One region of the Virgibacillus sp. 6R genome, then DNA from elsewhere that is predicted to be linked to it. Evidence: predicted binding sites of a transcription regulator. Region 1 holds the regulator's gene; the other holds the start of a gene.

The links. Region 1 encodes LexA, which represses DNA repair genes until DNA is damaged. Its sites were predicted from a motif close to CGAACATATGTTCG; they were not measured.
Region 2: uvrB (excinuclease ABC subunit UvrB) is a predicted target of LexA. The motif match lies at 14,595-14,608, and genes of this name have one in related genera.

The regions. Positions count from the first base shown of each region.
Region 1 covers NZ_CP017762.1:4,644,843-4,661,242, forward strand. The annotation lists partial or broken gene BKP57_RS21030 (manganese catalase family protein) at 73-291, shown strand; gene BKP57_RS21035 (manganese catalase) at 509-1,369, shown strand; gene lexA (transcriptional repressor LexA) at 1,480-2,103, opposite strand; gene BKP57_RS21045 (YneB family resolvase-like protein) at 2,381-3,025, shown strand; gene BKP57_RS21050 (DUF896 domain-containing protein) at 3,395-3,625, shown strand; gene tkt (transketolase) at 3,730-5,733, shown strand; gene sirA (sporulation inhibitor of replication protein SirA) at 5,919-6,371, shown strand; gene BKP57_RS21065 (YneF family protein) at 6,423-6,644, shown strand; gene BKP57_RS21070 (cytochrome c biogenesis CcdA family protein) at 6,987-7,691, shown strand; gene BKP57_RS21075 (Na(+)/H(+) antiporter subunit B) at 7,755-8,183, shown strand; gene BKP57_RS21080 (response regulator) at 8,199-8,567, shown strand; gene BKP57_RS21085 (CcdC family protein) at 8,728-9,219, shown strand; gene BKP57_RS21090 (hypothetical protein) at 9,324-9,671, opposite strand; gene BKP57_RS21095 (DUF2621 domain-containing protein) at 10,074-10,547, opposite strand; gene BKP57_RS21100 (ATP-binding protein) at 10,791-11,906, shown strand; gene acnA (aconitate hydratase AcnA) at 12,170-14,884, shown strand; gene BKP57_RS21110 (redoxin domain-containing protein) at 15,215-15,802, shown strand; gene BKP57_RS21115 (FbpB family small basic protein) at 16,242-16,388, shown strand.
Region 2 covers NZ_CP017762.1:3,968,472-3,984,871, forward strand. The annotation lists gene secA (preprotein translocase subunit SecA) at 1-2,337, shown strand, start outside; one part of gene prfB (peptide chain release factor 2) at 2,412-2,483, shown strand; one part of gene prfB (peptide chain release factor 2) at 2,485-3,513, shown strand; gene cccB (cytochrome c551) at 3,689-4,045, shown strand; gene BKP57_RS22325 (hypothetical protein) at 4,236-4,445, opposite strand; gene ftsE (cell division ATP-binding protein FtsE) at 4,939-5,625, shown strand; gene ftsX (permease-like cell division protein FtsX) at 5,615-6,508, shown strand; gene BKP57_RS17935 (murein hydrolase activator EnvC family protein) at 6,611-8,041, shown strand; gene BKP57_RS17940 (S41 family peptidase) at 8,632-10,083, shown strand; gene BKP57_RS17945 (PDZ domain-containing protein) at 10,331-11,530, shown strand; gene BKP57_RS17950 (YkoP family protein) at 12,173-12,733, shown strand; gene BKP57_RS17955 (MGDG synthase family glycosyltransferase) at 12,750-13,880, shown strand; gene uvrB (excinuclease ABC subunit UvrB) at 14,680-16,400, shown strand, end outside.

The sequences.
Region 1 (16,400 bases):
TGAATTTTAATCGGTTAAATGCGCAGTTAAAAATAGCACCTACTTATTCTGTAGGTGCTTTTCGTTATGTCTTTAAATGCAAAAAGAGATCCGATTGCTGATTTATATGAGGATATTGCAGCGGAAGAGAAAGCGAGGGCGACATACCAATGGATTATTGATATGTCTGATGATCCCGATTTAAATGATAGTTTGAAGTTTTTACGGGAAAGAGAAGTTGTTCACTCGCAACGTTTCAGAGAAGCTGTAGAAATATTAAAGGAAGATAGGGATGCGAAGAAAATATTTTAAAATCAAATAGTTTGAATAAATAATAGCTATGGTTGAAGAATTAATATTAGCTAGCTGTTTCAGTATGGAAACAAGAACTGTAACTGGTTTCAGTTTTACAGGAATAAATGTAAAGATCATGAAATAACGAAAGAAAACGGGCTCTTTTATTAGGTACGAAGAATGGGGCAATTTCATATAGTATGTATTGTATGTACTATGGAAAGTGGGTGAGAATTTGTTTTATCATGTAAAAGAATTACAATACCATGCTAAACCTGAACGCCCCGACCCCGTCTATGCGAAGAAACTTCAAGAAATACTTGGCGGACAGTTTGGGGAGATATCTGTTATGATGCAATACTTATTTCAAGGGTGGAGTGTCAGGGGAAACGGGAAGTACAAAGACTTGTTAATGGATACAGGAACAGAGGAAATTGCGCATGTTGAAATGATAGCTACAATGATTGCAAGGTTACTAGATGGTGCACCGGATGTTGAATTAGAGGATGCAGCGAAGGATCCTGTAATTGCTGCGATTTTAGGTGGTTCCAATCCTCAGCAAGCGATTGTTTCTGGGCTAGGCGCGATGCCTGTCGACAGTGTTGGAAACAGATGGACAGCAAGTTACATCATTGCCAGCGGAAATTTATTAGCTGATTTTAGGGCGAATCTAAACGCGGAGTCACAAGGACGGCTACAAGTCGCTCGCTTGTACGAAATGACGAATGATAGTGGTGTACGCGACATGCTATCTTGGTTATTAGCAAGGGACACCATGCATCAAAATCAATGGTATGCCGCAATTTGTGAGTTGGAAGAGAAGGAGAATATCGTTGTACCAAGTACTTTTCCTAGAGAATTAGAAAAGCAACAAGTATCCTATACGTTGTTTAATTTTTCTCAAGGAGATGCGAGTGCCAAAGGAAGGTGGGCTCATGGAAGAAGTATGGATGGCTACGGATACTTTAATTATGTCGACAAACCAATTGCATTCGGTTCAGTTCCCCATCTAAAGCCAGCGCCAAAGTATATTTATAATACACCTTTATGGGCATTACGCACCTCGGATGATCCACCTGATCCACATACAATATAATTCGTAAATAGATAAAAAATATAACAGCGCTATACCCTTAAAAAAGGTAGTGCTGTTTGTTTTATGAGTAGGAATGGCCGCATACATTAAAAACTGCCGTTTGGCAGTTTTTAATGTATACTACGGTATAATCCAATAACCTTTCCTAAAATGGTCACGTTATCGTAAATGAGAGGCTCCATTGTTGCGTTTTCCGGTTGCAAGCGTATATGATCTTTTTCTTTAAAGAATCGTTTCACAGTTGCCTCATTTTCTGCTGTCATGGCAACAACAATATCACTGTTTTGCGCAGTGTTCTGCTGTTTAACAATCACCATATCGCCATCCAGAATCCCGGCTTCAATCATACTTTCTCCTTCAATTACTAAAACAAATAAATTATCATCAGGCCCAGCACTGTTTGCCGGTAATGGAATAAATTCTTCAATGTTCTCCACCGCTGTGATCGGCAAACCAGCAGTAACTTTTCCTATTACAGGTGCATAGCGAGCTTCTTCTTTTGGAATAGGGTTATCTTCTGCAAAATCCAAAATTTCAATGGCTCTAGGCTTGGTAGGGTCTCTTCTTATATATCCTTTGTCTTCAATTCTTGCTAAATGACCATGAACGGTTGAACTAGATGCTAACCCCACAGCCTTTGCAATTTCTCTCACAGATGGCGGATAACCTTTCTGCATTACTTCATCTTTTATATAATCTAAAATCATTTGTTGCCTTTTGGAAAGTTTAGACATGAATCTATCACCTCGCACATAAGATTAATTATCCTTAGTTTACCATTAGATAAAACGTTACGCAAACATTCGTTCGAAAAACGCTTGACAAGATCATATGTTCGCGTATAATGAAATTATACAAGCGAACAAAAGTTCTATTTCACGAAGGAGGGCTATTGGATGTTTCAAAAACTGACAAAAACAGATGTATTCTATCTTGTAGCTTTTGCATTAACATTAGGTTTCTTATATTATTCTATTGTAATGAGTTAATCATATAGAAGGAGTAAAAATTGTGAAAGCAGTAATTTACTGTCGGGTAAGCACTGATAAAAAAACACAAGAAACATCATTGGTTAGACAAAAGCAGGAACTGATGAAACTAGCAGCTGACTATCAATTTACGATTGTAAAATGTATCCAGGAACAGGAAAGTGGATATACGATAGATCGTGATGGGATTTTTCAATTACTTGAGCTATTTTCCGAAAAAAAGGCAGAATGTTTATTAATTCAAGATGAAACGCGTTTAGGGAGAGGAAATACAAAAATCGCTCTTTTTCATCAGTTACACAAATTACATATTCCTATATATACTACTTACCATGGTGGTGAATTGGAATTATCCGAGGCAGACTCCATGGTGTTGCAAATCGTCGGAATTGTAGAGGAATATCAGCGGAAAATACATAATATAAAAATAAAACGAGGAATGAACAAAGCCATTGCAGAAGGATATGATCCAAGCGTAAATCTATCCAATCGGCATAAAGCTCCGGGGAGAGAAAGAAAAAAATTCCCGATCGAAGAAGTGATAAGGCTTCGTCAAAACGGCTTAACATTTGCAGAAATTGCTGTTACGTTAAACGGGCTAGGCTATACTGTATCCAAAGCCACTGTTCACAGAAGGTATCAGGAACACCAAAAAGAACTGAATTAACTGTTATTTATTAAAAATCCAAGTGGCTTTAGTCATGTAGTTGAATCCGCGGATGACATATATTAAATGAAATAGAGTTAATTACCTCTATGAAAGAATGGAAGACCTCTGGTTCAAAAAGTAAAAGGCATCAATGAGCATGAATAAAGTTAAGAGCACGGGATTACAATGCGTCAAAACTTGTCAGACTCGACTCAGACAAGTTTTTTGCACTTGTCTTTTTTCTGTGTTAGTGTAAATAAATCCAAGCCATAAAAGTATCTATTTTATCACGACGAAATCTATTGTAAAATAAAACGAAATAGATATATATTTATGATGCATTGGAAAATAAGAGAATTAGCAATTTGCATTTAGGGAGGTAAAGTAATGCTCTCAAAAAATAAAATAGAACGAATCAATCAGCTTGCAAGAAAATCAAAAGCGGATGGTCTTACTATTTCCGAACAAAATGAACAGAAACAACTGCGACAGGAATATTTACAAGGTGTAAGACATTCTTTTAAGAATCAGTTTAAAACGATGAAAGTAGTAGATCCTGATGGAAATGATGTGACACCAAAAAAAGTAAAAGATTTACAGAAGAAGAACAAAAATTAGCGAGTGAGCCTATTTTGTTATAAGTGCATGGTTTCACTTGTGGCAAAGTAGGTTTCATTATAGAATGGAGATAGTTATGATTTACGAAAGGGGCTAACTTTAATATGGCAAGTACGATCGAACAACAATCTATTAATACAATTAGAACATTATCTATTGATGCTATTGAACACGCAAATTCTGGACATCCTGGGCTTCCGATGGGCGCAGCGCCAATGGCCTATACGTTGTGGACAGACTTTATGAACCATAACCCGAAGCATTCGAAATGGTTTAACCGGGATCGGTTTGTTTTGTCTGCAGGACATGGATCTATGTTATTATATAGCTTGCTTCATTTATCAGGATATGACGTATCTATAGATGATTTAAAATCATTTCGTCAATGGGGTTCAAAAACGCCAGGCCATCCTGAAGTTCATCATACTGACGGGGTAGAGGCAACGACTGGTCCTTTGGGACAAGGTATCGGTATGGCTGTCGGTATGGCTATGGCAGAAGCTCATTTAGCTGCTAAATTTAATCAAGCAGATTTATCGATTGTCGATCATTACACATATGCGTTAGTTAGTGATGGCGATTTAATGGAAGGAATTTCTCATGAAGCTGCTTCTCTAGCAGGGCATTTAGGTTTAGGAAAACTGATTGCGCTTTACGATTCCAACGATATTTCCTTAGATGGTGATTTAAACCGTTCTTTCTCTGAGGATATTGAACGACGCTTTACAGCTTATGGATGGCAAGTTCTAACGGTGAAAGATGGCAATAATGTTGATGCAATCAGACAAGCAATTAAGGTAGCCCAAGAAAACTACGAACAACCTACCTTAATTGAAGTGAAAACGATAATCGGATACGGTTCACCAAATAAATCTGCTTCTGCGGCTTCTCACGGTGCTCCTTTAGGAGAAGATGAGGTTAAGCTGACAAAAGAATTTTATAAGTGGACACATGAAGATTTTTATGTACCTGAAGAAGTATATGCGGATTTTAATCAAAAAATTGTTCAAAAGGGTGCCGAGGCTGAAGAAAAGTGGAATCAGCAATTAGCTATGTATAAAGAAAGATATCCAGAACTGGCTGAGGAGTTTGAGCTTGCGCTTCATGGTAAACTTCCAGTTGATTGGGATAAGGAATTGCCAGTCTTTGAACCAGAGCAGGATACACTAGCAACGAGAGCGTCCTCCGGGAAAGTATTAAATGCGATCGCTAAAACTGTTCCAAATTTCTTTGGAGGTAGTGCTGACTTAGCTGGTTCCAATAAAACAACCATGAACGATGAAGGTGATTTCTCAAAGGATAACTATGCGGGTCGTAATATTTGGTTTGGTGTACGTGAACATGCAATGGGAGCTGCTTTAAATGGGATGGCATTACACGGAGGGTTACACGTGTTTGCGGGTACTTTCTTTGTGTTTAGTGATTACTTACGCCCATCCATTCGCCTTGCTTCCATTATGAATACACCAGTTACCTATGTATTTACACATGATTCAATAGCAGTAGGAGAAGATGGACCAACCCATGAACCAATTGAACAATTGGCTTCGTTAAGGGCAATGCCTGGGTTATCCGTTATTCGACCTGCTGATGGAAATGAAACTCAAGCTGCTTGGCGTTTGGCTTTAGAGTCAACAGATACACCAACTGCTCTTGTATTAAGCAGACAAAATTTACCAACGTTACCAGGTACAAAAGAACATGCATATGAAGGTGTTAAAAAAGGCGCTTATATTATAAGTGAGGCAGGGAAGGAAACACCTGACGTGATTCTTTTAGCAACAGGGTCTGAAGTTCAATTAGCTGTTCGGGCGCAAGCAGAACTAAAAGAAAAAGGCATCGAAGCGCGTGTTGTTAGCATGCCTTCATGGGATCGTTTTAAAGCCCAAGATAAGAGCTATCAAGAACAAATTCTACCATCAGCTATTAAAAAACGTGTTGCTATTGAAATGGCTTCTCCATTCGGTTGGGAAAGATATGTTGGTGAACACGGAAAAGTAATCGGAATAGAAACATTCGGAGCCTCTGCAAAAGGCGAGAAAGTAATGGAAGAATATGGTTTTACAGTCGAGAATGTTATTAAGCACGTAGAATCACTCTTACATTAAACACCGAGAGAAAGATCTAGCCAATAGGTCTTTCTCTTTTTCATTTAATTCGGCATAGCCAGACAAAAGAAGTGGTTGTTTGCTTTATAATCTGACAGTATTTTTAATAGCAAATACGTATAATAGGTGTATCTTAAAAAATATACGAGCAGTAGCACAATTAGTGGGAATAGGGAGGATTACCTATGTACACGTATTCTATTTATCATTTAACAGAAGAAGTAGCCATGTATTATTTTCATAAAAGCAGTATCTTATATCGATTTTTAAGAGAATTTGAGTCGTTGCCTTATCGTGCAGATTTGCGCAGACAATTCGAATATATTACAGATCGTATTTGTTATGATCAAATTTTGTTATCCATCCAACGTCACGAATCCACAAACTTATTTGTAAATATAGACAAGGATAAGGTTAGCTTATATAATAGAAAGGCGTTTATTTCTTTACATATTAGTGAAAAACAATTAAAATTTCATTGTAAAACGTTAGAAAGCGCAGAAGAACTGTTATTTCCTATCTTGCGTAGTTACCATCCTTTGCTTTTTGTTGTTGGTGACAATATCAAAAATTTTGGATGGATAACTCCCCTATTGGAATACAGTCGATTAGAACAAAACGAAGTATTGTATTCCTAACATGGATTTACTATACTGTATAAGAGACAACACGAAGGAGGAAAGCTATACATGGACACAATCTGGGTCGTATTAATCGCTGTGGCAGCGTTAATTATTGGTGTTGCTCTTGGATTTTTTCTTGCGAGAAAATATATGATGAACTATATGAAAAAGAACCCACCAATTAATGAGCAAATGCTACGTACCTTAATGATGCAAATGGGTCAAAAACCATCCCAAAAGAAAATTAATCAAATGATGCGTGCAATGAACAACCAGTCTGGAAAATAGGCACTTATGCATATATTAATAAGGTTAATAGCTTGCAAGTGAACACCCCTTACTACAAAATAGTAAGGGGTGATTCTATAGGTGCAAGTAATTAAATTTGGTAGCAAAGTACGTTCTATGAAATAAGTGTACAAAATTTCCGGTCTATCGGTTTTTCAGACTTCTACTTACGGAAATAGATACATTATGCTGTTTCTACCTATCAGCTAAGCTTAGAACCATTTTGATCACGCTCTTATAATCTGGACTCATGTAAAGCGTTTTCGTTTTATTGTCAAAATTGGTCATAGACTTACTAGACTTGTTTGGTACAATAGCATTGAATACAAAGGGGGTATACCATTGTCTGAGATAAATGTATTTATTGCTTTCGGAGCTGGCTTTCTTTCCTTTATATCTCCCTGTGTACTACCACTATATCCTGCATTTTTATCGTACATTACTGGGATGAGTGTAAGCGAATTAACCGAAGACAATAAAATGCTAAATGCCAAAAGCATTTTACATACGATTTTCTTCTTACTCGGGTTTTCTGCTGTGTTTATTATGTTGGGGTTTTTGAGTTCTGGTATATCTAAATTTTTGCTTATATACCAAGATGTCATTAGACAAATCGGTGCTGTCGTTATTGTGTTTTTTGGCTTGGTTATTGTTGGCGTATTGAATTTTGATTTTTTAATGAAAGATCGGAAAATCAATTTTAAAAATCGCCCCGTCGGCTTTTTTGGTACATTTATAATCGGGTTAGCATTCTCATTAGGCTGGACACCTTGTACAGGTCCGATTTTAGGCATCGTATTATCCTTGGCTGCAACGGAACCAAATACAGGAATGATTATGATGATAGGGTATATTCTCGGCTTCTCAGTACCTTTCTTCGTATTATCATTCTTTATAGGTAAGTTAAAGTGGATTAAAAAACATAGCTTAAAATTGGTCAAAATTGGTGGCTATATTATGATTTTTATGGGAATCGCACTATTTTTCGACTGGATGACGGCTCTAACGTCTTATTTAGCAGGTTTATTTGGTTTTTATGGCTTCTAATGGATTTTTACCCTATATTATATTAAAATAAATATTATAACTGCTATTAAAGGGGCAATACACATGTATAAAACGAATGATCTTATATTACGAACCACTGCATCTTTGATTGCCTTCATTTTGTTAGGTTTTGCAGTGTATTTATTATTGGCGGGACATAATTCACCAGGTGGTGGATTTGTGGGTGGACTCATGACTTCTGGTGCTATCCTATTAATGAATATGGCTTACGGGTTAGAAGTAGTAAGGAAAGTGCTACCAATCAATTTTGTGAATTTAATTCCAATTGGTTTGGCGGTTGCGATTGGTACAAGTGTGGGCTCATTTTTGTTTCAACAGCCTTTCCTATCACAAACCTATGGTTATTTTAAATTCCCTATATTGGGCGAAATTGAATTAGCTACCGCAATGCTATTTGATTTAGGAGTATACTTAACTGTAGTCGGGGTAATGATGACGATTATTTTATCAATTGCTAATGATACGGAGTAACAAGGGGGAAAAAGAATGGCCAAAATACTTGTGGTCGATGATGCTAAATTTTTGCGTACCGCGCTCGCGACAATCTTAAGAAAGAAAAATCATGAAATTGTCGGAGAAGCTGAGAACGGTAAAGAAGCAGTACGACTATATCAAGAATTAGAGCCAGATATTGTAACAATGGATATAACGATGCCTGTAATGAACGGTATTGATGCTACGAAAAAAATTATCGATATTGATCCAAATGCTTCTGTTATTATGTGTTCAGCAATGGGACAGCAAAAGGTGGTTGTTGAAGCGATTGAACTAGGAGCTAAGGATTTCATTGTAAAGCCGTTTGACGAAAATCGTATTTATGACGCCATTGATCGGGTATTACATTTAAAATTTTAGTTAAGATCGATGAAGAGTAATTTTGTTACATTCAAGTGTTTCATGATAATTGAGTTACCCAACAAACTATTTAGAAATGCTTGACCTATTATGCTGTTCAATCCTCCTTGTTAAACGCATATAAGCAGATAATTTGGTGATGGGAGAAAGTGGGTTACAAATGTTTTGGTTCATTGCAAGTACAGTCGGGGCAGCTATTATGGCTACTTCGATGATATTTCTTCGATTAAAAGCAGCAAAAAAACCTGCTTCAGTTAAAAAAATCATTTTACCACCACTTTTTATGAGTACAGGAGCTTTTATGTTTTTATTTCCTGTGTTCCAAATTAGCTGGTATCAAGTGATAGAAGCGTTTAGTGTCGGCGTAATATGCTCCATCTTTTTGATTAAGACATCTAAGTTTCAAATAAGGGATCAGGCGATCTATTTAATACCGTCAAAAGCATTTGCTTTTATATTGTTTGGATTATTACTATTCCGTATCGTCATTAAGCTTGTCATAGGAAGTCATATATCTCTAGGAGAAACAAGTGGCATGTTCTTTCTGTTGGCGTTTGGGATGATACTTACTTGGCGATTAGCCATGCTTTATAAATATTTACAGCTAGCGAAACAATTAAACAGCACTTATAATAAAAATACGAGTTTGTGAAAAGCGTTAGACTATTTGCCTAACGCTTTCTGTATGTGCGCCAGGCATTGCGCACATGAGAACAGGCCCTCTTCCTTAGAAGGCCTAAAGTATAAAAAAAGTGATTAGTATAGTCTTATTAATTCTTTAAATCCATTAAATGCATTTTTACCGAAATCATCACTATATTGATTTATATGTTTTTGAATTTCATCAAGATGTTCATGGAGAAAAGAATGTATTTCAGTAGTATCTGCTACATTATATATTTCATGAAGAAAATCTATAGTTTCTCCAATAAGAAAGCTATTATTAAGTTTTAATATAACTGAACATATTTTTGGTATAGCATTAAATGCTTCTTCCGCTGAAAGGCCCTCAGTAAGTTCTTCAAAAGACTCTCTGAAATACCACTCATTTTGATCAAGTTCCGCTTCCCAATTTTCAAAGATATTTAGTAGTTTTTGTTCCACGATGTTAACCACCTTTAATTTGAAATCATCAAATTTCTTAGTCTTCTTATTATAATTGAAGTGGATTGTAATTGTTTTACTACCTTAGCTTAATACGGGATAAAATGGAGTGAGCTATTTCTGTCTCACCCCATCATTTGACTTAAAATCCTATTTATTTACAGAGCAGATAGTTGCGGAGTTAAAAAATTCATCCCGTATATAAGGTGCTGTAAGAATTTCGCTTCAGGGGTTGGATAATCTGTACTGCAACAAGTCTAAGCGGGAGATAGCAGCACCTAAATACCCTATTTCGTGAGAGGCCTTTAGGTCATCATACCCTTATGGTACTAACAAGCCGTCGGGAATGAATGAAATCCACCACTGATGGAAGATTCACTTTATAGAGATAAAGAGTTTCTGTTATGATTGATGTTTTTGCTTCCAATCAGCATCATAATCATTTTTTGATTGTTGAAAGAAGTGCTCATAAGGAGTCGTATCAATCTTTTTTTGCGCTAATTTTTTCCGTAAAAATTTGTGGTCACGTTTAGGTGTGGCAATAATATATCCTTCAATTAATATATCACGAGTAATCCTCTGTTTGTTTTTTGCTAAAGCGACTTCGCCAATTTTACCTACTATCTTATGCTTTGCTACATCACGGAATAGCTCCGGAACAGGGGATACTAACTCATCCAATAGTTCTTTTTCTTCGTCTCCCCACATATGCTTCGTTTCGTTCACATAATAGGTTTCCCAGTCCATAGTAGACTTCCCGTCTTCCTTAGGTAATCGCTTAAGAAATTTTCGAAACATGAAGTATCCACCAATAGCCATAATAGCAATCATAAAAAAACCCCAGAAAATAATTAAGTAATTAACAAGAACCGACATAATATCACCTTTTTCTCCCCTTTTTACCAAAATTTCGTAATAATTTGACAAAATATTTAACTATTTAATTTATTTTTTCATGTACTTATAGTAAGATTACTAATAATTGGATGTTTAAGGCGCAGTTAACTTCATTATAAGATGAAAAATATTTTCAAACAAGCGTCATACTATCAGAGGCGAGCACATATATCTGTATAAAGAAAGGATTTGTTGATATTTGCAAAACGAGGGGGAAATATGATGAGGTACGAAAAAGAGACAGGAAATACAGATAAATCTATCCATTTAGCTGAAATGCAACAAGAACAAAGGAAAAATTTACAATTATCTTCACTGCCAGCATCTATGCTTACATGGATAGAAGAGAACTGCCATGATATTATTTCTGTTATAGATGAAGACGGTTTGTTTATTTATATTTCTAAATCTGTCGAGCGTATCCTTGGTTATCAACCATCACAGTTAATTGGAAAGCCATGGTATAAAGTTATTTCTTCAGAAGATATCGATTATATAAAGGAAAGTTGTAATCCTGATCCATTAATGAAACTCTTTTACCAATTGAATGTAATCAATAGTGATGGAAAGTCTATTTGGTCTTCTTGTACTTTAACGAAGCTCAAAGATAGTAAAACAGGTAGAACTTTTTATATTTCCATTGTTGCAGATATACGAGATAAAAAAGAAGTAGAAGAAATCATGATTCAGTCAGAAAAAATGTCCGTAGCTGGTCAACTGGCTGCAGGTATTGCTCATGAGATTCGGAACCCCTTAACATCTTTAAAAGGTTTCTTGCAGTTACTTCAGGCTGGTGTGAGAAAAGAAGAATATTACAATATTATGATTGAAGAAATAGAAAAGATGGAGACTATTACATCAGAGTTACTATTTATTTCCAAGCCGTTAACAGAAACCAAACAACTGGAATCGATTGAATCCATGATACATGATGTCATTGTACTACTAAGACCGCAAGCAAAAATGAAAAGTATTCATATTGAATATAATGGATCAGGAAAAGAAAAAATTTATTGTGATCGTTCTCAAATTAAACAAGTATTAATTAACTTAATTAAAAATGCAATTGAAGCGATGGACCAAGGAGGAACCATTCGTATTTTTACCAGCTCTTCCGATTCTCATATAGATGTTAGCATCATCGATGAAGGACCTGGAATACCTCAAGATATAATACATAAATTAGGAGAACCATTTTTCACTACTAAGCAGAGCGGTACAGGCCTAGGCCTTATGATAACAAAACAAATCTTAGAAAGACATCAAGCCTTTTTAGAGATGAAGGCAAATGAACAGATCGGTAGCACGTTTCGGATTATCTTTCCAGTTCCAGCTTAGTTTTCATGAAAATAAAAAAGTGCCAGAGCCTATTGTTTGGTGAATTCGTTATGCGTATAAATGGCTCATTGCAATAATATTTTTTTGTATAAGTATTTCTTATCACTTCGCATAACTTTTTACTATAACCGTTGTAGGGGTGAATGGTTTGTTTTATCATGAATTTTCTTATAAGATAGAGACAGTGAGAGGTTTTATACTGTTAAAGTAATAACAAATGCCGTGTTTTTTAATACGGTGAGCATGAAGAGAGGGGTACACACATGGGGAAGAGCAATTTTGTGAATACGAAAAAACAATTTGAACTTAATGGGAAAACGTACAATTACTATGAATTAAAAGCTTTAGAAGAAGCCGGATTAGGCAATATATCCCGGCTACCATTTTCAATCCGTGTACTTTTGGAATCGCTGGTTCGTCAGCATGACGGTCATCAAATTAAGGATGAGCATGTAGAGAGATTAGCAAAATGGGGAACGAAAGAAGGCAAGGGAGTGGATGTTCCATTCAAACCTTCCCGTGTTATTTTACAAGACTTCACAGGGGTTCCAGCAGTTGTTGACCTTGCTTCTTTACGAAAAGCAATGGTAGATATGGGAGGAAAACCAGACGAAATTAATCCTGAAGTACCAGTGGACTTGGTAATTGACCACTCTGTGCAGGTGGATCAATATGGGACACCAAATGCCTTAAAGGCAAATATGGAATTAGAGTTTGAACGAAATGCGGAACGTTATGAATTTTTAAACTGGGCACAAAAGGCATTTAATAATTATCGCGCAGTTCCACCAGCAACCGGAATTGTTCACCAGGTAAACTTGGAATATATAGCAAATGTTGTTCACGGTTTAGAAAACGAAGATGGAGAATATGATGCATTTCCAGACACATTAGTGGGAACGGATTCACACACAACCATGATTAACGGACTTGGTGTATTAGGCTGGGGTGTTGGAGGAATCGAAGCGGAAGCAGGTATGCTTGGACAACCATCTTACTTCCCTGCACCTGATGTAATTGGCGTGAAATTTACTGGCAGTTTTCCGAATGGAACAACAGCAACTGACTTAGCACTAAAAGTAACGCAAGTACTGCGTGAAAAAAATGTAGTAGGTAAATTTGTCGAATATTTTGGTCCAGGATTAAAAGATATGCCGCTTGCAGACCGAGCAACCATTTCTAATATGGCACCGGAATATGGTGCTACTTGTGGGTTCTTCCCTGTTGACAAAGAATCACTAAGTTATTTAAAGCTTACAGGCAGATCGCAAGAGCAAATCGATCTTGTTGAAAAATATTGCAAATTAAATAATCTATGGTATTCACCGGATCAAGAAGATCCAAAGTATACAGAGGTCGTAGAAATTAATTTGTCCGAACTTGAACCAAACTTGTCAGGACCAAAGCGCCCACAAGATTTAATTGCACTATCTAATATGAAGAAGGAATTTAATAAAGCAATTACAGCACCAGCTGGAAATCAAGGGTTTGGGCTGGATAAGTCAGAATTCAACAAAGAAGCTGTTATTGAGCATCCGAATGGGAATACTTCTGTCATGAAAACGGGAGCGCTTGCGATTGCTGCAATTACATCTTGTACCAATACGTCAAACCCTTACGTTATGCTAGGAGCAGGGCTACTTGCGAAAAAAGCAGTCGAAAAAGGTTTAGAAGTGCCAGATTACGTAAAAACATCCCTTGCACCTGGTTCAAAAGTTGTTACTCGTTATTTGGAAGACGCTGGCCTGACGCCATATCTTGACAAACTAGGCTTTAATCTAGTTGGTTACGGATGTACCACTTGTATTGGTAACTCAGGACCTTTACGTGAAGAAATTGAGCAGGCCATTATCGATCATGATTTGACAGTAGCTTCTGTGCTTTCTGGAAACCGTAACTTTGAAGGACGTATACATCCATTAGTTAAAGCCAACTATTTAGCTTCACCGCCTTTAGTTGTCGCTTATGCGCTTGCAGGGACCGTCGATATTGATTTGACAAAAGATGCTTTAGGTACAGATAAAAATGGTAATCCTGTGTATATGAATGATATCTGGCCTTCTATGGAAGAAATTAAACAGCAAGTAGAAACAGTGGTTCAACCAGAAATCTTCCGCAAAGAATATGAAGACGTATTTACTTCTAATGAACGTTGGAATCAAATCGATACAACGGATGAGCCACTATTTGAGTGGGATAGCGAATCTACGTATATTCAAAACCCTCCGTTCTTTGAAGGTTTATCAAAAGAAGCTGGTTCGGTCGTACCATTACAGAATCTGCGTGTTATTGGAAAATTCGGTGACTCTGTAACAACTGACCATATTTCTCCAGCAGGTGCGATTGCTAAAGATATGCCTGCGGGAAGGTATTTACAAGATAAAGGTGTGTCGCCACGTAACTTTAACTCCTATGGTTCTCGTCGCGGAAATCACGAAGTTATGATGCGTGGAACGTTTGCGAATATTCGTATTCGTAATTTAATTGCACCAGGAACAGAAGGTGGATATACAACATACTGGCCGACGGAAGAAGTAATGCCTATTTATGATGCTGCAATGAAGTATCAGCAAGATGATACCGGTCTTATGGTTATTGCAGGCAAAGACTATGGGATGGGATCTTCACGTGACTGGGCTGCAAAAGGTACCAATTTATTAGGTATTAAGACGGTTATTGCTGAGAGCTTTGAGAGAATTCACCGTTCTAACTTAGTGATGATGGGAGTTCTTCCGTTACAATTTAAGCAGGGCGAAAGTGCCGATAAGCTTGGTTTAACTGGGAAAGAAACCTATCATGTCGAAGTAAACGAAGAAGTAAAACCGCATGATTTAGTTAAAGTAACAGCAGTTGACGAAGCAGGTAAACAAACAGAATTTGAAGCTGTTGCCCGTTTCGACAGCGATGTGGAAATTGATTATTACCGTCATGGCGGTATCTTACAAATGGTGTTACGTAATAAACTAGGCGTTATATAAAAACGCCAAAAAAAGATCTCTGTCTTATTTGTGACAGAGGTCTTTTTTATAAGATAAAGAATGTATAAAATGAGGTGCTTGAGGATAACGAAATAACCGAATAGGCCAAGCTAAGCTTTTCTTACTTCTGTTAATCCTATATAATTTAATCTTTTCCAAGCTGTATCCATGACAATTTTCTAACATGGATAACTGTTTACTTTACATTTGCTATACAATTAATCTACGATGAAAGAAGATCGCTAAGAAAAAAGCTGTTAGCAAGCAATAAGAGGAAATACAATGATCTAGAGGGAGCAGATCAAACATGAAAGAGCAAGGGGATATTTTATGGTTAAGAGAATAGTAGGTGTTTTGCTTATTATCGTATTAGCTGGTGGAGTACTGTTTAATTACGTTCAGCAAAGAAAAGAGTCAGAATCAACTACAGCAAATGAGTATAATGTAACAGGTGATACAGATGCCAAAGGAGGAATGATTTCTTCTGTCCAAGAAACTCATGAAATTGGTGATACCGCACCAGATTTTGAGTTAAATACGTTGCGTGGAGAAAAACTACAACTCTCCAAATTAAGAGGAAAAAAGGTAATCTTAAATTTTTGGGCAACGTGGTGTCCGCCATGTCGCGAGGAAATGCCTGAGATGCAAAAATTTAATGACGACTTTAAGGAAGAAGTAGAGATTGTAGCTGTCAACTTAACAGAATCGGAAAATAAAGAAGCAAATGTAGCTGAATACATTGATAAGTATCAATATACGTATCCAATTCCCTTGGATAAAAAAGCCAAAGTCCGAAGTGCATATACGATTATTGCTGTACCTACCACTTATTTTATTAATCAAGAAGGAAAGATCACTAAAATACATCCTGGCCCAATGGATTACGATTTTATGAAAGAAACAGTTAAATCCATGTGAAAAATAGGATGATTTAAGCTAATTTAAAGCAAGAGGAAGCAACTGTACAATTTGCAGGAAATGTTTTATCCATCTTAGCGCTATCTGCTGACTTTTTAGTTCAGACAGATAGCTTTTTATAATATATGCTGCTTCAACGTTCAGAAATGAGGTCAGTTGGACAAAACATCCAAGTACTCGATATTCTTAGTGAACCAGGAGCTGGAACTTAACCTAGCCATTATCGTTTATTTAGGCTTCTTTGTATCTACTCGGGCTCCTGAAGTGAGTTTTACGGGCTCTTGCATCGGAATGAAAATTCTTTTTCCCTAGTCCCTCGTAGGTAAAATAAGCTGATAAATTAGCTTTGAATTATTATTTCAATTAATTACGAAATCCTATACAAAAGTAACGTATAGAATAATGAAGGAATGGGTATCCTGCTTCTTAAAAGGAGGAGATGACCATTTCTCTAAAAAAAGGCAGAACATTTGATGAATTGGTACAAGAAAATCGGCAATCTATTTTAGCAGATAAACGGCTGATGGAAAAGATAGAGGAAAAGCTAGAAGCAAAAAGGAAACATATACAAAGGAAAAATGCATAATGAGAAGCGTAA
Region 2 (16,400 bases), 680 kb from region 1:
CTCGACGATATGCTTGTGGAAGCATATGCTGTTGTTCGAGAGGCGGCAAGACGTGTATTAGGTATGCGTCCGTTCCAAACACAGTTAATGGGAGCTATCGCTTTACATGAAGGCAACATTGCTGAAATGAAAACAGGGGAAGGGAAAACATTAGCTTCGACGATGCCTGCGTATTTAAATGCAATAGCTGGTAAAGGCGTGCATATTATTACGGTAAACGATTATTTGGCAAGTCGTGATGCAAAGGAAATGGGCGTACTTTACGAATTCCTCGGTTTAACAGTTGGATTAAATGGCAATGGTCTTACAAAAGAACAAAAACGGGAAGCTTATTATCAGGATATTACTTATGGTACAAACAATGAATATGGATTTGACTATTTACGTGATAATATGGTCTTGTACAAAGAACAGATGGTCCAACGCCCATTGAATTATGCAATTATTGACGAGGTTGACTCTATTTTAATTGATGAAGCGAGAACACCATTAATTATTTCGGGATCTGCGAAAAAATCGGCAAGCTTATATCAGCAGGCAAATGCTTTTGTTAACACATTGACGAAAGATGATTATTCTTACGATGAGAAAACAAAAGGTGTTCAGCTTACAGAAGAAGGAATTAATAAAGCAGAACGCTATTTTTCTATCGAGAATTTGTTCGACTTAAATCACGTTTCTTTAACGCACCACATTAATCAAGCTTTGAAAGCACATGTTTCGATGCATCGTGATGATGATTATGTGGTGGAGGAAGGCGAAGTGGTTATCGTCGACCAATTTACTGGGCGTCTCATGAAAGGACGTCGCTATAGTGATGGACTTCATCAGGCGATTGAAGCAAAAGAAGGTCTGCAAATTCAAAATGAAAGCATGACGTTAGCTTCTATTACGTTTCAAAACTTTTTCCGCATGTACAATAAACTTGCTGGTATGACGGGTACAGCAAAGACGGAAGAAGAAGAATTTAGGAATATTTATAATATGGATGTTATCGCCATTCCAACAAATAAACCAATTATCCGTGACGATAAACCAGATTTAATTTATAAGACGATGGAAGGGAAGTTTCGTGCGGTAATTGAAGAAATCAAAGAACGCCATAAAAAAGGCCAGCCGATTCTTGTAGGTACCGTTGCTGTTGAAACCTCCGAGCTTATCTCAAAAATGCTGAAAAAGGCTGGCATTAAACATGAAGTATTAAATGCCAAGAATCATTTTCGTGAAGCTGAAATTATTGAAAATGCGGGTCAACGCGGGTCGGTTACAATTGCTACTAATATGGCCGGGCGTGGTACAGATATTAAATTAGGCGAAGGCGTTGTTGAATTAGGTGGGCTTGCTGTTATCGGAACGGAACGTCACGAATCAAGGCGTATTGATAACCAGCTACGCGGACGTTCTGGCCGGCAAGGAGACCCTGGTGTTTCTCAGTTCTATCTGTCTATGGAAGATGAACTTATGCGTCGATTTGGCTCCGATAACTTACGTTCGATGATGGATCGATTAGGAATGGAAGACTCCCAGCCAATTGAAAGTAAAATGGTTTCCCGTGCTGTGGAGTCAGCGCAAAAACGAGTGGAAGGAAATAACTTCGACGCTCGTAAAACGGTCTTATCTTATGACGATGTATTGCGAGAGCAACGTGAAATAATTTATAAACAACGCTTTGAAGTTATTGATGCCGAAAGTAATCTTCGCGAGATTATTGAAAATATGATCGCATCCGCATTAGAACGTGTTGTCGCAACACATACCCAAGATGATGATGAAGATAATTGGGATTACAAAGCGATTGTTGATTATGTTACAGGAAACCTACTTGATCCTGAGCAAATAACGGAAGACGATCTCAAAGGGAAAGATCAAGAAGAAATAACGGAATGGATTATGGAAAAAGTAAAAGTACGTTACGATGAAAAAGAACAAGAGTTGACCGAGGAGCAAATGCGTGAGTTTGAAAAAGTGATCCTGCTCCGTACAGTTGATACGAAATGGATGGATCATATTGATCAAATGGATCAGCTTCGCCAAGGTATACATTTACGTGCATATGGACAAAATGATCCGCTAAGGGAGTATCAACTAGAAGGATTTGCGATGTTCGAGTCCATGATTGAAAGTATCGAAGAAGAAGTTGCCAAGTATATTATGAAAGCAGAAATTCGTGATAACCTTCAGCGTCAGGAAGTAGTGAAAAATACACAAGCTGTTTCTGGAGGACAAGAAGAGAGAAAAAAAACACGTAAACCATTTGTGAAGCAGCAGAATGTAGGAAGAAACGATCCTTGCCCTTGTGGTAGTGGCAAAAAATATAAAAATTGTCACGGAAAATAAGTATGTCAAAGCACTCCGAATACGGGGTGCTTTCCTACCGCTTAGACAATAATCAAATGATAGAGGTGATTGCATTGGAACTTACAGATATTAGAAATGAATTAGATAAAATGAGTAACCGAATCAATGACTTTAGGGGGTCTCTTTGACCTAGAAGCAAAAACAGGACGTATTCAGACTTTAGAATTACAGATGACTGCGCCTGAATTTTGGGATGAACAAGATAAAGCGCAACATGTAATAAGTGAAATGAACCACCTAAAAACGTATGTCAATAATTTTTCTAACCTTGAACAGCAACATGATAACTTAGAGGTTTCTTATGAACTTGTTAAGGAAGAGAATGATCAGGAATTATTGGAGGAATTAATTGAAGAACTCCAATCTTTACGTAACCAGCTAAATGACTTTGAGTTACAAATTTTATTAAGTGAACCTTATGACGCAAATAATGCCATTTTAGAATTACATCCTGGAGCAGGTGGTACGGAATCACAAGACTGGGGCAGCATGTTGTTACGGATGTATCAACGCTGGGCTGAAAAAAAGAATTTTCAAGTGGAGACACTAAATTACTTAGCAGGTGATGAGGCCGGAATTAAAAGTGTAACATTGCTTATTAAAGGGCATAATGCTTATGGTTATTTAAAAGCAGAGAAAGGCGTCCATCGCTTAGTACGAATTTCTCCATTTGACTCGTCAGGGCGCAGACACACTTCATTTGTTTCATGTGAAGTAACTCCGGAAATGACAGATGATGTCGATATTGAAGTCAAATCTGAAGATCTAAAAATTGATACGTACCGTGCTAGTGGTGCAGGTGGGCAGCACGTAAATACGACAGATTCTGCTGTCCGTATTACACACGTACCGACGAATACGATTGTTACTTGTCAAAATGAACGTTCACAAATAAAAAATCGTGAAGCAGCCATGAAAATGCTCAAATCAAAATTATATCAGCTGGAGATTGAAAAACAACAACAAGAGTTAGCAGAAATTCGTGGAGAGCAGATGGAGATTGGCTGGGGAAGTCAAATTCGTTCTTATGTTTTTCATCCATATTCTATGGTGAAAGACCATCGCACCAACGTGGAAATCGGTAATACACAAGCTGTAATGGATGGGGAAATTGATCCATTTATCGATGCATATCTTCGGCAACAAGTAAATTAAAGTCTGAATTGATTTTTCATAAATTAGTCATAAATGGCTTTACGTGTTGCTATAGCAGCCTTTAACATTTGCAGATAGCAATATTTGGCATTGGGAAGTGTTTTAAAACAGCAAAAATTGGTTATAATAGAGTTAATGAATCATTAATCAATATTTTGTTAGGGGGATTTGCATGATGAAAAAGTGGTTGTTAGCAATGCTGTTTGGCACAGTGTTGGTACTAGGTGCATGTGGGGGCAACGATGATGATAATGCATCCGAAAAGTCAGCAGATAAGGGAGAAACGCAAACAGAAGAAGGTGGCTCCGTAGATACCGCAGGCGCTGAAAAAATATATGAAAGCAATTGCGCAAGTTGTCACGGTGCAGATCTAAGTGGTGGTAACGGACCTGACTTAACGAAAGTGGGATCTGATTACTCTGCTGAAGAAATTGCAGACATTATTAACAATGGTAAAGGAAGCATGCCAGCAGGGATGGCAACTGGCGATGACGTTCAAGTGCTCGCTGATTGGTTGGCTGAAAAGAAATAGTAGATATAAGAAACAAAGCTTACTTGTTTTATGCCAAGTAAGCTTTTTTTAAATAATAAGAAAGTATAAAGTTTGTTGCTTTGGGATAAGGGAATAACTGAATAGCCACGTCCGGCTTTAGCGCCCAGCAACTAGGCCACTTCACGAAATCGCCCTCGATAAGTCATCATCGGGCTAAGAGGAAGGCCGACTAAAAACGGGCTTGCCGCCCGACGTCGGCATACCCCAGTTTTAGTGGCATGATTCCTAAATCTTTAGTTGATTCGTTCCATTCGCTACGTTGCTGAACGGGCGCTTGCGCCTTTGTTCTTGTATAGGAACCTATAATATGAGGTGCTTGTGGATAACGAAATAACCGAATAGCCACGTCCGGCTCCATCGCCCAACTAGGCGACTTCACGAAGCCGCCCTACGATAAGGCCTCATCGGTTCGTTACGAAGAGGAGGGCCGACTAAAGAAGGGCTTGCCGCCCAGACGTCGGCATACCCCAGTTTTATTGGCATGATTCCTAAATCTTTAGTTGATTCGTTCCATTCGCTACGTTGCTAAACGGGCGCTTGAGTCTTTGTTCATCTGGAAATGTAACGAAAGAACGGTTCCCACTTTCTTTGTCCACATTCGATGTCTCTCCTCTAATAAATAAACCACTTATCCAGCAATAGTTAAATATATCCATCAGCAAGAATAGTGCTAAGTACCCTTGATTTTCTATAAAATGACAATATATTTCATAAACTCCTACCCTTGAAATATAAATGTAATAATTTTATGTCTAAAAATCGTGCAGAAAGATGTTATAATAATATGGAATCACTCCTTACTACTTTTCACGGAGTGATTATTTGATGAATAAACTTGGCACGCTACAATAAAAAATAAAGGTGATTTTTTAATGATAAAAATGAAAGATGTATGTAAAACATATGATAATGGAGTTTCAGCCCTGAATGAAATAAATATAGAAATTGATCGTGGAGAATTTGTCTACATAGTTGGCCCTAGCGGCGCAGGAAAGTCTACATTTATTCGGCTTGTAGTCCGTGAAGTAAAACCAACCAAAGGAACGATTTATGTCAATGATGTTAATGTAAATGAATTAAAAGAAAAGAAAGTGCCGCTACTTCGGAGAGATATTGGTGTCGTTTATCAGGATTTCAAATTGCTTTCCAAACTAACAGTCTATGAAAACGTTGCTTTTGCAATGGAAGTGATTGAATCACCTCCAGCACTTATTCGAACAAGAGTAATGGAAGTACTTGATTTAGTTGGTTTAAAACATAAAGCTAGATCACTACCACAAGAGTTATCTGGCGGTGAACAGCAGCGCGTTTCCATTGCACGTGCTATTGTTAACAACCCTAAAATTGTCATTGCTGACGAACCCACAGGTAACTTAGACCCTGATACATCATGGGGAATTATGAAAGTATTACAGGAAATCAATGATAGAGGAACAACGGTTATTATGGCGACCCATAGTAAGGAAATTGTCAATACCTTTAAAAATCGTGTTATTGCAATTGAAAATGGAGTTATTGTAAGAGACGAACATCGAGGTGAATACGGCTATGAAGTTTAGAACATTTATGCGACATATACGAGAAGGGTTTAAAAATATTAGTCGTAATGGCTGGATGACAATGGCTTCAATTGGTGCAGTGACAACGACATTAATTTTAGTTGCTGCCTTTTTGGCATTAATGCTTAATTTAAATCAAATGGCAGATAACATTGAAAGAGATGTGCAAATTGATGCCATGATTACCCAAACTGCAAACCAAGAAGATATTCAAGCTTTAGGAGAAGCAATTAAAAAAATTGACGGTGTTGATTCAGCTGTCTTTTCTTCTAAAGATGATGAACTGAAGAAATTGATTGACAGCATGGGAGAAGAGGGACAAGCATGGGAAATGTTTGAACAGGACAACCCATTGAATCATGTATATATTGTAAAAACCAAAGACCCTGAAGATACAGCGGCTGTGGCAGAAAAAATTGAACAGATGGACGCTGTACAGGAAGTGGTGTACGGACAAGACGTTGTCAAAAGATTATTTGAATTTAATAAGTACGCAAGAACCATTGGCTTAGTATTGATTATCGGCTTGGTATTTACTGCGATTTTCTTAATCTCAAATACTATTAAAATTACAATTATGGCTAGAAGCAAGGAAATTGGGATTATGAAACTAGTAGGTGCAACGAATGGGTTTATTAGATGGCCATTTTTCGTGGAAGGGTTATTACTAGGTGTATTAGGATCTATCCTTCCAATTGTTATTGTGCTAACTGGGTATTATTACTTGCAAGACATTGTTAGCCAGCAAACGACCTATAAATTTATTAAGATTTTACCATACTCTCCATTCGCCTTTCAGCTTTCGGGAATTGTACTAGCTATTGGAGCAGTCATAGGTGTATGGGGCAGTGTGATGAGCGTAAGGAAGTTCCTTAAAGTGTAAGTTAAATCAATCAACAGCATAGAGAACACAGTTGGTAGAGGTGTCTCTGACATCTCTACGGTGTGTAACATACAAAACTACGGAGGGAAAGGTGAACAAACAATGAGAAAGTTTCCAGTCCTATTGTCAACCATTGTTGCAGCTTCAACTATCACATTATCAACAACTTCAATTTCCGCACAATCGACAGATGATTTAAATAAAAAAATTGATGAGTTACAACAGCAACAAAAAGAGCTTGAACAAAAACGAAATAATTTACAGAGTGACTCTCAACAAACAGATAAAAAGATTAATAAAAACCTAGATAAACAAGATTCCGTAGAAAAAGAAATCAACTCTATTGACACTGACTTGCAAGCAACTTTAAAACAAATCAGTACAAAGGAAACGGAGATAACCAAGACGAACCAACAAGTAGAAGAGTTGACAACACAAATTGAACAATTAAAGAAGGAAATTGCTTTATTAAAAGAACGTATTAAAAAGCGTGAAGCGTTATTAAAGGATCGCCTTCGCAACATCCAGCAAAACGGTGGCGGAATGAAATACATAGAAGTAATTTTAGGATCTAAAAGCTTCGGCGATTTTATTAGTCGCTCTTCCGCTGTAAATACGATTATGGATCAAGATAAATCGATTATGGAACAGCACCAAGCTGATAAAGTAGCGGTGGAAAAAAACAAAATCGATGTAGAAAATAAAAAGACTGAAGTTGAACAGAAGAAGCAGTCTTTACAAAATCAAAAACAAGATTTAGTTGCATTAAAAGGGCAGTTGGATAATCAGCTATCGAAAAAAGAAACATTAATGGCTAGTTTGAAAGATGAACATGAAGAATTGGAAGCATATAAAGTAAGTGTGGAAGAAGAGCAGGAAATATTAGCGCGGCAAGCGGAAGCAGCTGAAAAAGCAAAACAGCTTGCTCAGTCAGAGAAAAGTGAACTAGAGCAGTTAGCTAGAGAGAGAGAAAAGCAACAAGCAGAACAAAAAGCTTCTCCTTCCAAGCCAAGTAATTCTCCAGCTGCTAATAATACTCCAAGTCCTAATCAAGAATCAGGATCCGAATCGGGATCAGGATCAGGATCAAATACGGGTTCAACTCCAGCACCACAAAATAACGGAGGAGTGTTGAATTATCCTATTTCGGCTCCGATTACTTCCCATTATGGTGCGAGGTGGGGAACAATGCACCACGGAACGGATTTTGGAGCCCCAATAGGTACGCCAGTTCGCTCTGCAGCATCTGGGGTAGTTATTATGACAAATACGGAAGCACAAGCAGGTATGTCCGGGTATGGAAATGTTATCTTAGTATCGCACAATATTAATGGACAATCTTATACGACTCTATATGCACACTTGAATAGTATTGGAGTGAGCCAAGGACAAACTGTAAGTGCTGGTCAAGTGATCGGTGCTAGTGGCAACACGGGACAATCCACTGGTCCACACTTACATTTTGAAGTGCACCGTGGCGGCTGGAATGGTGCTAAAAGCAATTCCATTGACCCAATGAGTGTATTAAATTAACTGTGTAGAATATGGAAAAGACATCAATCAATATGCGATTCGATTGATGTCTTTTTTGATTGTATAGCCTATAAAATGAGGTGCTTGGAGATAACGAAATAACCGACTAGTCACGTCCGGCGCATGAGCCCAGCAACGATGCGACTTTAGAAATGCGCCCTACGATAAGTCATCATCGGTTCGTCGCCTCACCGTGATTCCTTTTTCTTTAGTTGATTCGTTCCATTCGCTCGTTGCTAAACGGGCGCTTGCGCCTTTGTTCTGATAACATGTATAATAACATCATAAACATGGGTAGAAATGAAAAGTATCTCATTTATTTCATGCAACTAAAGATTCACTTGTTGAATCAGCTTACTATGCGTTGTATTAAAGGATAAGGAGTTAAATTGGAAATGCATCTTTTTACAATGAATGCTAACAGCAAATAATGTACTATTTTATTTGAATACAGGTATATTACTTATTTTTTTACAACATATGTTAAGCTAGTGAGGGGTAAATTTATAAGTATGCCAATGAATCTTAGCTGAAATTTGTGTGTGCTGCAGGAAGATAGTTTCAAATGTTAAACGAGTTGAGGTGGAAGAATGAAATTAAGGAAGTTACATATTGTACTGCTTTTTATACTAGCGTTGGCTGTTGGTCTAGTTGGTGGTTTTGCAGGTGTGAAACTAGCCCAGAAGACAGTACCGGCTGCTCAGCAGTCCATTGATTTAAGTGGCGATTCAGAATCCAATGAATCCGTACCTGAAAATATAGAAAAAATAGATCAAGCCTTTCAATTAATCAAAGAAAACTACTTGGAAGATGTTGATGACAAGCAGTTGACAGAAGGTGCTATTCAAGGGATGCTTTCAACGCTGGAGGACCCATACAGTTCTTATCTTGATGCAGAAACAATGAAGAAATTCAATGAACAGATTGAGTCTTCCTTTGAAGGAATTGGAGCAGAAGTGAATAAGGTGGGAGATGTTTTAACCATTGTAGCACCTGTTAAGGATTCTCCGGCGGAAAAGGCAGGATTAAGACCGAATGATCAAGTGCTTAGAGTAGATGGCGAAAGCCTAGAAGGGCTTAGCCAAAACGAATCGGTTGCGAAAATACGGGGAGAAAAAGGAACCGAGGTGGAATTAACCATTCGCAGATCAGGTGTTTCTGACCCATTTAAAGTAGCGATAGTCAGAGATACCATTCCACAAGAAACGGTATACAGTAAGATAACAAAAGTAGACGGCAAAAAAACAGGCATTTTGGAAGTAACCAATTTTTCCGAGCGCACAGCTCAAGAGTTTAATGAACAGTTGAAGAAAATGGAAGATGACGGTATTGAAGGTTTAGTTATTGATGTTCGAGGAAATCCTGGTGGGCTGTTAAATGTCGTTGAAGATATGTTAAAGCAATTTGTCCCAGAAGATATGCCTTATTTACAAGTAGAGGATCAAAATGGGAAAAAGACACCATATTACTCTGATTTAAAACAAAAGAAAGAATACCCAATTAGTGTGCTTATTGATGAAGGAAGTGCTTCTGCTTCTGAAATATTAGCTGTGGCAATGAAAGAAATGGGCTATGATGTAGTGGGCCAACCAAGCTTTGGTAAAGGAACCATTCAACAGGCGGTCCCGCTAGGAGATGAAAGTACAATTAAACTCACCTTCTCCAAATGGTTGTCACCGAAAGGCAATTGGATTCATGAAAAAGGTGTTGAACCAACTGTAAAACAAAAACAGCCCGCATATTATTATACAAGCCCTGTACAAATTAAGGATCCATTGACGCAAGACCAAACTGGGGATAAAATTAAAAATATACAAGTGATGCTAAAAGGGTTAGGTTATGATCCAGGACGTACAGATGGTTATTTTAGTGCAAAAACAGCAAAAGCAGTAGAAGCTTTTCAGCAAGATAATGATTTATCCTCATCTGGTAATATAGACGAAAAAACAGCCAAATTGATTGAAACGAAAGTGATTAATAACATCCGTGAAGGAAAAGATGATCAACAGCTGGAAACAGCATTGAAAGAAGTGTATCAGTAATTTATGTTCAATAATCAATCCGCGAGTACCCCTCGCGGATTTTTCCCAGATAGACTTATACGTTACGCGGGCAATAGTAGTGATGTCAGCAAAAGTATTTGCCTGAAGATTCACTTTATTAACGTAAACGAGATGGTAGCAAAGCAGACAGAGAAAATATGATTAAAAAAACGACGCCAAAGTTAAAAGTTAGGCTTGGCTTGTGAATTTATTGCAATGCAATTTTGGCACTGAGGTGATAAACTTGTTGGAATCATGGTTATTGGAAAGTGCAAAAGGGATAGGAAGATTATTTTTAAATCCTTTATTTTATTGGGCATTTATATTGATTATTTTTACAGGAATAAAGCGGATTAAACGAGAAAGAGAAGATTTCGGCATTAAAGTTTATGATTTGTTCTCCGAATGGAAATATACTTGGGGAGTTTCCATTATCATGGGCTTGTTCATTTCTGCCTATACGATAGGCGTAGGTGTAGTGCTTACATATCCTGTTATTTTGCTTCTGGGTGCAGTTGCTATCCTGCTCAGTCTAACTGGTAGGCTTAGTCTACTATCGGCAAGTTATATCATCGGGATAGCCTATTTGATCTTATTGTTTGTACCCAAATGGGTAGATTTACAATCCATACTACCTTCTTCTATGAGTATGAATATTCATTTCTCAGGATTAACCAGTTTATTAGCCATATTGCTGCTTGCAGAAAGTATTATGTTATTTCGTGCAAGAAAGGGTTTGACCTATCCAGAGCTGACACTCAGTAAGCGAGGGGGCTGGGTTGGACAACATCACTTAAAGAAAATGGCTGTCATTCCTTTTTTTACACTTATCCCAACAGGTTCACTAACTCCTTTTGCAGACTATTGGCCTTATTTTACTTTGAATGATGAAACGTATAGTCTCATTCTTATCCCGTTTCTGCTTGGCTTTGATCATATTGTACGTGCTCACGAACCTTCAATAGCAGCTACAGAGCTTGCTCGGTCTACATTGTTACTAAGTTTATTAGTAGGTATATTTGCTTTTAGCAGCATTTATTATTCTGTTTTTTCGCTTATAGCAGTTTTGTGTGCTATTTTGGGAAGAGAGCTGATAAATTATCGTTATCGTATAAAAGAACAAAATAAAGCAGGCTATTTTCAATCAACAGATCAAGCATTAAAAGTGCTCGCTGTGCTCCCAGATTCGCCAGCTGATCGCCTGGGGATAAAAGCCGGTACATTTATTACTAAGGTGAATGGCACAAGAATTAATCAACTCGAAGCATTCTATCATGCTTTGCAAACAAGTGGAGCATTTTTCAAACTAGAAATCATCAATAAAGAAGGAGAAGTGGAATTGCTACAAGGGGCATGGTATCAAGGTGATCATCATGGATTAGGTTTATTTTTTACCTCTCCCCCACACAACAAACAAATCAATAATACAGCAGAGGCTGAAGGATAACCTTGATAGTTATTTTGCATAAGAAGGTTACTTCCCATACACAAGTAAATATTGTGCTAGGAGAGTGCTTCCATCTTTTACCTACTAGAACCTGATTTATTTCTGATATGAATACAGAAATAAGTCAGGTTTTTCTTAAAGAATAAGAAAGTATAAACTTAGGTGCTTATGGATAATGAAATAACCGAATAGTCACGTCCAGCGCATGAGCCCAGCAACGATGCGACTTCACGAATCGCCCTACGATAAGTCATCATCGGTTCGTCGCTAAGGGGAAGGCCGACTAAAAACGGGCTTGCCGCTCAGGCGTCGGCATACCCCTGGTTTTAGTGGCATGATTCCTAAATCTTTAGTTGATTCGTTCCATTCGCTACGTTGCTAAACGGGCGCCCTGCGCCTTTGTTCTTGGGCTCGTATTTTAAAAGATAGTGGAATGGGGGACGACGCATCGATAAGGATGCTTTGTTCATTGATATGGGGGATGGTTTTTAACACCATTATTATATATTTTTCTGTAAGGAGGTATCTTATTTCTGCTTTATGTATTACTGTGTGCTTTTATTCTCATATTTAATACAGTAATAATATTGAAAAAATGATACAAGCTAGTAAAGAAAAAGAAGTGTTGGAGTTGAGTACCTCATGTTCATTAGGAATTTCTTATTATATTTCTGGGGGAGTATCGACCCTGTTTATTTTGCTTGTTCGAGATTAACGTATATTGTTGGACCTAATCAAAAAAGAACGTTACTGCGAGCTCGATTAACTAAATATAAAGGGGCAACAGTGATTCTTTCTGATGGAACAGTAGTAGAAAAAAATGACGTGTTAGTCAAAATACATTTACACAATGTCAAATTGCTTAAAGAATTGTGCAATCAGTCCAATGATATAAAACGAGCTGTTACTATTTATCATAGTGTAAAACAAGCGATGCCAAGCTTGGCATCGTATATAGAGACACACCCTGAATATGGAAGAGTAAAGGGAATTATCGGTATTACAAACTTGTCTAAAGGAGCAGAGAAACTAGGATTTGAAAAAAAGCCTCTACAAAATGTATTTTATCGTACATTTAAAAAGGCAACTTTATTTCCTATCAATATCCTAACGGGTAAAAAAACAATGAAACCTGTTTATTTATTTATGTCAAAAGGAAATTTATTAATGAGATACGGAAATCAAAATAAACGAATTTACTGACGATGGGATGAAACCAATGAAGCAACTACAACCATTAGACGCATTATTTCTTCCTTTTTTACAAATTCCAAGTGGACACCATCATGTAGCAGATGCTTTAATAGCCGAATATAAAAGTATACACCCAAGCCACCATTACGAAAAAGTGGACATATTTGGGCATGGATATAAAAATCTGGAAAAACTAGTGTCTTCGACGTATTTGACATGGATTAAGTACTTTCCTAAAGGGTATGATCGATTATATTCTTACTTGGTGTATAGACAGGCAGCGGAAAAGAGAACAAGACAGTGGCATTATGAGTCTCTATTTCGTCCAGTACTGCAAAAAGTCTTGAAACAATCCGAACCGAAAATACTGTTTTTTACACATGCGTTACCTTCCAATATGGCGAGTATTTTAAAACAAAAAGGAAAGTTACACGCCATTACGGTGAATGTGTATACGGACTTTTTTGTAAATTCTTTGTGGGGGATAGCAGGGATTGACTACCATTTGGTCCCTACATCCTCTATGAAGCAATTTCTATTGCAATCAGGAGTACAGGACAATAAGATTTTTGTTACAGGTATTCCCATACATCCTGACTTTTATTGTACATATAGTCAACAAAGTAAACAGGCGAGCCGCCAATTATTAGTATCAGGCGGGAGTTTGGGGACAGGAGGTATGGAGCGTTTGTTGGCAGAGGTTCATTTATCCTCAGATACACATGTATATGTATTATGTGGTCACAATGAACAATTATATCAAAAGCTTGTTTCCAAAAATGATCGTCATATAACCCCATTACGATATTTGACTTCAAAACAGAGAATAAATCAATTATATGAGCAGGCCGATGCTGTTATTACTAAACCAGGTGGTGTTACTGTAAGTGAGTGCCTCATAAAACGGAAACCGCTATTTATTTACGACGCATTACCGGGGCAGGAGAGGATTAATTTACATGAATTAACACGTTTAGGTTTAGTACAACAAATAGATAAAAACAAAGCCATTGGAAAGCAAATAGCCGATTACTTTTCTGATCATCATAAGCAACAGCAGTTTTATAAACAGCTGAATCGCTACTTTCAAAATATGGAGACTGATTCTGTTGCAACCATCATTGAACAGATAACAGCGGAGGAGCGCAGGGTCTAAAAGGATATTTTTATGTAGGCGGATAAGGATGTTTATTCATGGTAAAGATAAACATTTTCCAACGGCTACATCAAGCGGGATATGATTTCAACTGTAGTTTGTTTAAGTAGACAATCGAGTAAATCTACCCCTTTTCTGGACATAAACATTGCTTTATCTCCTTATGAAAAAATTCAAACGAGGGCATGGATTTCAGCATACTTAAAAACTTAAAAAATAATGATTGCTAGGTAAAAGCACGCAGCGCGAAACCTGTTTGCGCTGCCTATTTTAGTGGGAAAATGTATCAGAGCATTGCTATAGTTAACTTAGCATGCGTATTTTACACCTGTGAATAAGGCACAAATTTTTAATAAGCCCTAATCAGTGAAGAAGGTATTGGTGACATTAGGAATGGTTACTCATGTTTTTGCCATCACTGATTTGAAATAGTGTAAAATCATGAGTAAAATAAGTTGATTGTATATTTCCTTTATCCCGTTTCAGGAGTTGGATAATCTTGTACTGCAAAAAGCTAAGTGGGAGATAACAGCACCTAAATGCCCTATTTCGTAAGCAGTCTTTAGATCATACCATTACGGTACTAACAAGCCGTGGGGGATGAATGCCCCCCTCTGATTGAAGATTCACTTTATCAAACCGTAAGGGAATTATACGATGGAGGAAAGGGAATGACTGTAAAGACTAGTGATTCTATATGTTTAAAATAAAAATCGAATATCTGTTCGTTTTTCTGTTAACATAAATAGGATTTATGATAGAATAAGTATTAGTTAATGACGGATCGGAGGAGAAGCTAGTGGAAAATAAATTTGAGCTAGTTGCCAACTATGAACCAAAGGGCGATCAGCCCCATGCGATCAGAGAAATTGTGGAGCGAATAAAGGCTGGACAGAGACACCAAACGTTACTAGGTGCAACTGGTACAGGGAAAACCTTTACGATGTCCAATGTAATTAAAGAGATAAACCGGCCAACGTTAGTGATTGCACATAATAAAACATTAGCCGGTCAATTATATAGTGAGTTTAAGGAATTCTTTCCAAATAATGCGATAGAGTATTTTGTTAGTTATTATGATTACTATCAACCTGAAGCATATGTGCCGTCAACAGATACGTTTATCGAAAAGGATGCGAGCATTAATGATGAGATCGATAAACTAAGGCACTCCGCTACATCTGCACTGTTCGAACGACGAGATGTTGTAATTGTAGCAAGTGTATCGTGCATTTATGGTTTAGGTTCTCCAGAAGAATATAAAAGTCAAGTACTTTCTATTCGAACAGGTATGGAAAAGGATCGCGATCAATTGCTACGTGAACTTGTGGACATTCAATATGCCAGGAATGATATCAATTTCCAACGCGGTACCTTCCGAGTTCGCGGAGATTCGGTAGAAATTATTCCAGCTTCTAAAGAAGAACACTGTATTCGAGTCGAATTTTTCGGGGATGAAATCGATCGAATTCGTGAGGTGGACGCTCTAACCGGTGAAATTATTGGCGATAGAGAACATATTGCTATATTTCCGGCATCTCACTTCGTAACCCGAGAAGAAAAATTAAAGCTGGCCATTAAAAATATTGAAAAGGAATTAGAAGAGCGCTTAAAGGAGTTGCGTGACCAAGGCAAATTGTTGGAAGCACAGCGTTTAGAGCAGCGAACAAAATATGACCTAGAAATGATGCATGAAATGGGATTTTGCTCTGGAATCGAGAATTATTCACGTCATCTTACTTTACGAGAAGCGGGGGCAACACCATATACATTACTTGATTTCTTTCCAGAGGATTTTTTAGTTATGATTGATGAGTCCCATGTCACATTACCGCAAATACGCGGTATGTTTAATGGGGACCAGGCTCGGAAACAAGTACTTGTAGATCATGGTTTTAGATTGCCATCCGCATTAGATAATCGCCCCCTTCGTTTTGAAGAATTCGAAAAAGCAACCAACCAACTCGTATATGTTTCAGCAACTCCGGGTCCATATGAACAGGAGCACTCTCCAACAATGACGGAACAAATTATTCGTCCAACTGGCTTATTGGATCCTGAGGTGGAAGTACGACCAATTGAAGGACAAATTGATGATTTAATTGGAGAAATCCATATACGTTCGGAGAAAAATGAACGTGTGCTTGTTACAACATTAACGAAAAAAATGTCCGAAGACTTAACAGATTATTTAAAAGAGCTGGGTATAAAAGTTGCCTACTTACATTCAGAAATTAAAACATTGGAACGAATCGAATTGATTCGTGATTTACGCGTTGGCAAATATGATGTTCTAATTGGCATAAACTTATTACGTGAAGGGCTTGATATTCCCGAAGTATCGTTAGTCGCTATATTAGACGCGGATAAAGAAGGTTTTTTACGTTCGGAGCGATCGCTTATTCAGACAATGGGACGTGCTGCGCGTAATGAAAATGGGATGGTTATTATGTACGCAGATAAGATGACCAACTCGATGCAGGTTGCAATTGATGAGACGTACCGCAGACGGGAAAAACA